Natronosporangium hydrolyticum: one gene and its partner. Each later gene encodes a partner of the first gene's protein in a complex. Links are inferred from orthologs where the notes say so. Each region holds a gene or a part of one and is shown on either strand. Other genes may lie near its edges. The genes, in order: dnaB and dnaG.

Region 1 (3,195 bases):
TCGTCTTCGAGCAGACCACCACCCTGGGGGTGCGGCTGCAGCCGGTGGCGCGCCGGGCGCTGCGCCGCGACCAGGTGTCGGTGGCGCTGCCGCAGGGCACGGTCCGGGTGAAGCGGGGCTACCTGGACGGCACGCTGGTGACCGTGCAACCGGAGTACGACGACGCCCTGGCGCTCGCGACGGAGACCGGGACCCCCGTGGCGGAGCTGCTCGACGCCGCCCGCACCCAGGCCGCCGCCCCACCGCAGCTTGATGAGCTGAGGCCCTGTGGTGGACCGCAGCTTGGTGGGCTGAGTGGCGCCTGATTCGCCATGCTTGACCCGATTCACAGGTTAGTTGATCAACCACTCAGCCCACCAAGCTGGGTCAGCGGGGCGGGCTTTCGCTACAGCGCGATCAGCCCGGCCGCGGTCGGCCGAAACCCGCAGGCATCGAGGTAGAAGTCCCGCAACTGCTGCTCGAAGTCGACGTGCAGCCAGGCGCAGCCGGCATCCCGGGCACCGTCGGTGGCGGCTGTGACCAGGCGGACGCCGATACCCCGCCGTTGCGCATCCGGCGCGACCATAGTGTCGAGGAGGAAGGCGTGGTCGGCGCCGTCCCACACCACGTTGACGAAGCCCACCAGTCGCAGCGTCGCCTCCCGAGCGCAGACCCAGCCGAGGCTGTGCCGGCTGACCCGCCCCCACCAGTCGGACCCGCGGACCGGATGGTCGAAGCACGCGCTGTGCAGCTCGTTCAGCTCGGAGTTGCCGAAGCGGCCGCGCCATTCGAACGTGCTGGTCACTCTTTTCCCCGGAGGCAGCGTGGGCGACGGATCGACCAACGGTCAGCCGATGGCCATGTCTACGAACCGGGAGAAGTGCAGCTGGGCGGCGACGGTGATGGTGTCGGTCGGGCCGTTCCGGTGCTTGGCCACGATGAAGTCGGCCTCACCCGCCCGCGGCGACTCCTTGTCGTAGTAGTCGTCCCGGTGCAGCAGCAGCACCACGTCGGAGTCCTGCTCGATGGCGCCACTCTCCCGCAGGTCGGACAGTTGCGGCCGCTTGTCGGTCCGCTGCTCCGGCCCCCGGTTGAGCTGGGCGACCGCGATCACCGGACAGTCGACCTCCTTGGCGAGCAGCTTCAGGCCACGGGAGAGCTCCGACACCTCCTGCTGCCGGCTCTCCGTCCGCTTCGCCGAGCTCATCAGCTGGAGGTAGTCGATGACCAGCAGTTTCAGGTCGAACCGCTGCCGCATCCGGCGGGCCTTGGCACGGATCTCCATCAGGGTCATGTTCGGGGTGTCGTCCACGTAGAGCGGAGCTTCGCTGATCTCGCCCATCCGGCGGGCCAGTTTGGTCCAGTCGTCGTCGGAGAGTTGGCCGGACCGCAGCACGTGCAGCGGCACTCGGGCTTCGGCCGACAACACCCGCATGACGATCTCGACCTTGCTCATCTCCAGCGAGAAGACCGCGGCAGCTAGGCCGGCGCGGATCGAGGCGTGCCGGACGAAGTCGAGGCTCACCGTCGACTTGCCGAGGCCCGGTCGCCCGGCGACCACGATCAGCTGGCCCGGGTGCAGCCCGTTGAGCAGCGTGTCCAGGTCGGCGAAGCCGGTGGGGACGCCGGTCATGACGCCGTCGCGGGCGCCGATCGCCTCGATCTCGTCCAGCGTAGGCTGCAGCACCTCGGCGAGGACCTGGTAATCCTCGGTGGTCCGCTTCTCGGTGACGTCGTAGATCGCCTGCTGGGCGATGTCGACCACGTCCTCGACATCGCGGCCGGCGCCGGCCGCCGCGCCGTACCCCAGCTGGACGATCTTCGTCCCGGCCTCCACCAGCCGGCGCAACACCGCCCGCTCGGCGACGATGCGGGCGTAGTACGCGGAGTTGGCGGCGGTCGGCACGGTGTGCACCAGGTCGTGCACGTACGACATGCCGCCGACCCGGCCGATGGTCCCGGCGTTGGTGAGGAACGCGGTGATGGTCACCGGGTCGGCCGGCTCACCGCGCCCGTAGAGGTCGAGGATCGCGTCGAAGATGGTGGCGTGGGCGGGCCGGTAGAAGTCGTTGGAGCGGAGGATCTCCACCACATCGGCGATGGCGTCCTTGGAGAGCAGCATCCCGCCGAGCACGCTCTGCTCGGCGGCCAGATCCTGCGGCGGCGAGCGGTCGAACTGGCCGTCACTGGCCGGCGGAGTAGCCGCCGGTGCCGTGAGCTCTTCGGTGACTGACACCCCGGCCCCCCTTCCGCTGTGTCGCCGGCAACCATCTCAGGACCGTCCGACAGTCGTCGCCACCTCCGGCGCCAGCCCTCGACCGAAGCCGTCTTGAGCCGGTCCGGCGGCCAGGCACGGCCCACTGATCCCCGGGCAGCCACGGTAGGCGGGTCGGGCGCGACCTTCAACCATCCCCGGTGGATGAGTCTGGGGGAAACCTGTGGACAGCCCCGGGAAAGCATGTGCGTAGAGCTGTGCACAGCCTGTGGACAACTGTTGGGGACAACCGTGCAATTCTCGGTTGAGCTGGGCAGACATTGTCCCCAAGGTGTGGGGAGAAGAAACTAGTCCGGCCGGCCAGTAATCCGCCGACCAACTCCGGCTGTCCGGCCGATGGCGGACCGGTGGTGACATCGGCCACGCTGCGGCGGTGGACGACCGCTGGCCGGGATCCTCACCTACGCCGCCGGAGCAGCCGGCTGGCGAGTGGGGTGTGCCCGAGGCCGACCAGCGGCCAGCGTTCCCGCCGTACCTGCCACCACCGACACCCGCCGCCGAGCCACCGATCGGGCCCGCCGAGCCGGTCGCCGAACCAGGCTGGGCGTGGCGCACCAATCGACCGCCGACGCCGCCGGAGCAGGACCCGGAACCCAGCTATCTGCCTTACGAAGACCAGCGGTACGAAGACCAGGCGCGCCAGCGCCAGCAGTACGAGAGCCAGCAGTACGCGGGTCACCAGTATCCGAGCCCGGCTTACCCGGAGCAGCGTTACGAAGACCAGCGGTACGAAGACCACCGGTACGAAGAACATCGGTACGAGGAGCAGGCGTACCCGGCCCAGCAGCGCCACCATCAGCCGCACGTAGCAGCGGCGGGCGCTCGCGCCGCCGCTACGGTCGCGGAGCCGCTGAGCGAGTCACCGGTGGAGCCGGTCGACGAGGCGGCCCCGGCCCGGCCCGGGCTCCTGGGAACCCTGCTGTGGACGCTGGGGGCGTTCC
Region 2 (3,191 bases), 2.0 Mb from region 1 along the record:
CGGCGGCCACGGTGCCGGCGACGGTATTGGCGCCCGGGTCGATCAGCGCCGCGAGCGAACCCGTGTGCAGGCAACTCACCCCGGTCAGGTCCGGTCTGGCACCCCACTCCCAGGCGAACCGGAAGTCGTAGCTGGCGACCCCCGCCGGGTCGAGCCGGGCGAAGGCGAGATTGGTAGCCGGACCGCCGGCCAGATCCTCGGTGCTCACGCCGGCCACCGCCAGCTCTTCCCGGGTCAGCTCGCCGAACAGGTCATCGCCCACCTCGCTGGCGAGCCGGACCGGCTGGCCAGCGGCGGCTAGCCCGCGCGCCACGTTCAGCGGACTGCCGCCGACGTTGGCCTCGAACCGCCAGCTGCCCGGCTCCCCGATCAGGTCGACTACGCTCTCACCCACCACCAGGAACATGCCCGGCACCATAGCTGAGGGAAGATAGGACGGCGGAGGAGGTGACCGGGTGGCGGGCAGGATTCGGGACGAGGACATCGTGACGGTCCGGGAACGGACGTCCATCGCGGATGTGGTCTCGGAACGGGTGACGCTGCGTTCAGGCGGTGCGCAGACCCTCAAAGGGCTCTGCCCGTTCCACGACGAGAAGACACCGTCGTTCACGGTCCGGGTGGACAAAGGAGTTTTCTACTGCCACGGCTGCGGCAAGGGCGGCGACGCCATCAGCTTCGTGATGGAGGTCGACCACCTGACCTTCCTGGAGGCGGTGGAGCATCTGGCGGGCAAGCTCGGCATCGCCCTGCGGTACGTCGAGACCGGGCCGAACCCGCAGCGGCAGCGGCCCAACCAGCGGCAGCGGCTGGTCGCCGCGCACGCCGCCGCCGCCGAGTTCTACGCCGAGCAGCTACTCACCCCGCCGGCTCGCAGCGCCCGCCAGTTCCTCGCCCAGCGCGGCTTCGACCGGGACACCGCCACCCGCTACGGGTGCGGGTACGCCCCGGCGGCGTGGGAGACGCTCACCCGGCACCTGCGCCATAGCGGCTTCACCGACGACGAGTTGGTGACCGCCGGGCTGTCCCGACCGGCCCGCTCGGGGTCACTGATCGACCGGTTCCGGGGCCGACTGCTGTGGCCGATCCGGGACATCTCCGGCGATGTGATCGGCTTCGGGGCCCGCAAGCTGGACGACGCCGAGGAGGGTCCGAAGTATCTGAACACCCCGGAGACCCCGATCTACAAAAAGTCGCAGGTGCTCTACGGCATCGACCAGGCCAAGCGGGAGATCGCCAAGCAGGGCCGGGTAGTGATCGTCGAGGGGTACACCGACGTGATGGCCTGCCACCTGGCCGGGGTACCGACGGCGGTCGCCAGCTGCGGCACCGCCTTCGGCAACGAGCACGTCGGCGTGTTGCGGCGGCTGCTGATGGACACCGACGCCTTCACCGGCGAGATCATCTTCACCTTCGACGGGGACCAGGCCGGTCAGCAGGCGGCGCTGCGGGCGTTCGAGTCTGACCAGAAGTTCGTCGGCCGTACCTTCATCGCGATCAGCCCGGACAGTCTGGACCCGTGCGACCTGCGGCTCACCAAGGGCGACGCCGCCGTCCGTGACCTGGTGGCGCGGCGGGAGCCGCTGGTCGACTTCGCGCTGCGGCAGCTGCTCTCCCGCTACGACCTGGACACCGTCGACGGCCGGGTGGACGCGATGCGGCGCGCGGCGCCGCTGGTGGCCAAACTGAAAGACCGCGAGAAGCGTCCCGAGTACGCGCGCAAGCTCGCCGGTGACCTCGGGTTGCCGGTGGAGCAGGTGAGCCGGGCGGTAGCGGCCGCGGTAAAGGGGGAGGAGCCGGCGCCGGCCCGCCGGACCGGCCCGCGGCCGGTGGTGAACCCGGCGACGCTGGTCGAACGGGAGGCGTTGAAGCTGGCGCTGCAGGAGCCGGTGCTGGCCGGGCCGATCTTCGATGCGCTCGATGCCGCCGCGTACCACAACCCACTGCACGCCGCGCTGCGCAGCGCGATCGCCGAGGCCGGCGGCTGTGCCGCCGCCGTGAGCGGCCCAGATTGGGTGCAGCGGGTCCGTGACGCCTGCCCGGACCTGGCCGCCAGCGCCCTCGCCAGCGAACTCGCGGTGGAACCACTGCGACTCGACGGCGATGTCGATCCCCACTATGTCGGGGTGACCTTGGCTAAGCTGGAGCTGGTCACGGTCGACGCGCAGGTGGCGGCGCTGAAGTCGCGGGCGCAGCGGGTCAACCCGGTGACCAACCAGACGGAGTATCTCTCGCTCGCCGCCGAGCTGTTCCCACTGGAACAGCGGGCACGGGCGTTGCGGGAACGGGCTGCGGGAGGGCTCTGACGTGATCTTCAAACGCCGGTTGCCGTCGGCGCTGCGGCCGCCGATGGGGCGCGACGAGCGGGTCGTTTCCTGGGCGCGGACCGCCGACGAGGAGGCGGTGGTCGCCAGCAATCTGGGGCTGTGGTTTCCGGGGCGGGTGGCCCGGCTCGGGTGGCACGAGATCCACAAGGCCAGCTGGACCGGCCGGGCGCTGGAGATCACCCCGGCGGAGGTGGTGGAGGAGCGGGACGGCTACTGGATCACCGCCGACCAGCCGCCGCTGCGGGTGACCGTCACCGAGCCGCGGGACCTGCCGCAGGTGGTCCGTACCCGAGTCACCCGTTCGGTGTCATTCTCGTCACATCACCCGGTGCCCGGCGGGGCGGTCCGGGTGGTGGCCCGCCGGGTGCCGGGCATCGACGGCCTCACCTGGGCCGTGCGCTATGACGAGGGCACCGACCCGGACGGCCCTGGGGTACGCGAGGCGACCGGCACCTTGGTGGCGGGGTTCGCCGCCGAGCACAGCCAGCCGGTCTGAGCGCCGGCAACCCGGAAAAGGACTGGCCGGGCTGTCCCACCATCGGGATACGGTCTTGCCATGCCTGACTTGACCTGCAGCCCACTTCAGCTACGAGGATCGGCCGCATGACCGAACCACAGACTCTGATCCGGGCCCGCGGGCTGGTCAAGCGCTTCGGCGACTTCGTCGCGGTCGACGGCATCGACGTCGAGGTGCCGGCGGGGGAGGCCTTCGGCTTCCTCGGTCCCAACGGGGCCGGCAAGAGCTCCACCATGCGCATGGTGGGCTGCGTCTCGCCACCGACCGGCGGCGAGCTGACCATCCTCGGTATGGACCCGCGACGCGACGGCCCGGCCATCCGCGGTCGGCTGGGGGTCTGCCCGCAGGAA

What was found.
Region 2: the proteins of dnaB (region 1) and dnaG are in contact, whole or in part, in a crystal structure (PDB 2R6A), measured with the Geobacillus stearothermophilus proteins. The link is inferred for Natronosporangium hydrolyticum from one-to-one orthologs. Residues at the interface, in WP_033016901.1 of Geobacillus stearothermophilus: Ser13, Glu15, Ala16, Gln18, Glu91, Leu92, Asp94, Ala95, Val96, Pro97, Thr98, Ala99, Ala100, Asn101, Tyr104, Tyr105, Ile108; in WP_049624496.1 of Geobacillus stearothermophilus: Lys456, Leu457, Leu458, Pro459, Ala460, Asn463, Ala464, Leu467, Leu535, Leu536, Ile537, Ala538, Gln544, Glu545, Asp548, Tyr549, His552.

Annotation. Positions count from the first base shown.
Region 1 is NZ_CP070499.1:5,650,279-5,653,473, forward strand. The notes cover bases 22-2,904. They hold dnaB (replicative DNA helicase), read right to left. Parts: upstream 2,216-2,904; coding sequence 827-2,215; downstream 22-826. Other genes in these bases: larC (nickel pincer cofactor biosynthesis protein LarC), read left to right, coding at 22-305; JQS43_RS25760 (GNAT family N-acetyltransferase), read right to left, coding at 386-784; JQS43_RS25770 (hypothetical protein), read left to right, coding at 2,628-2,904. Outside these bases: more of larC, read left to right, coding at 1-21; more of JQS43_RS25770, read left to right, coding at 2,905-3,195. UniProt on the Escherichia coli protein: The main replicative DNA helicase, it participates in initiation and elongation during chromosome replication. Travels ahead of the DNA replisome, separating dsDNA into templates for DNA synthesis.
Region 2 is NZ_CP070499.1:3,634,933-3,638,123, reverse strand. The notes cover bases 1-2,879. They hold dnaG (DNA primase), read left to right. Parts: upstream 1-455; coding sequence 456-2,303; downstream 2,304-2,879. Other genes in these bases: JQS43_RS16235 (hypothetical protein), read left to right, coding at 2,347-2,820; JQS43_RS16245 (carbohydrate kinase family protein), read right to left, coding at 1-406. Outside these bases: JQS43_RS16230 (ABC transporter ATP-binding protein), read left to right, coding at 2,928-3,191. UniProt on the Escherichia coli protein: RNA polymerase that catalyzes the synthesis of short RNA molecules used as primers for DNA polymerase during DNA replication.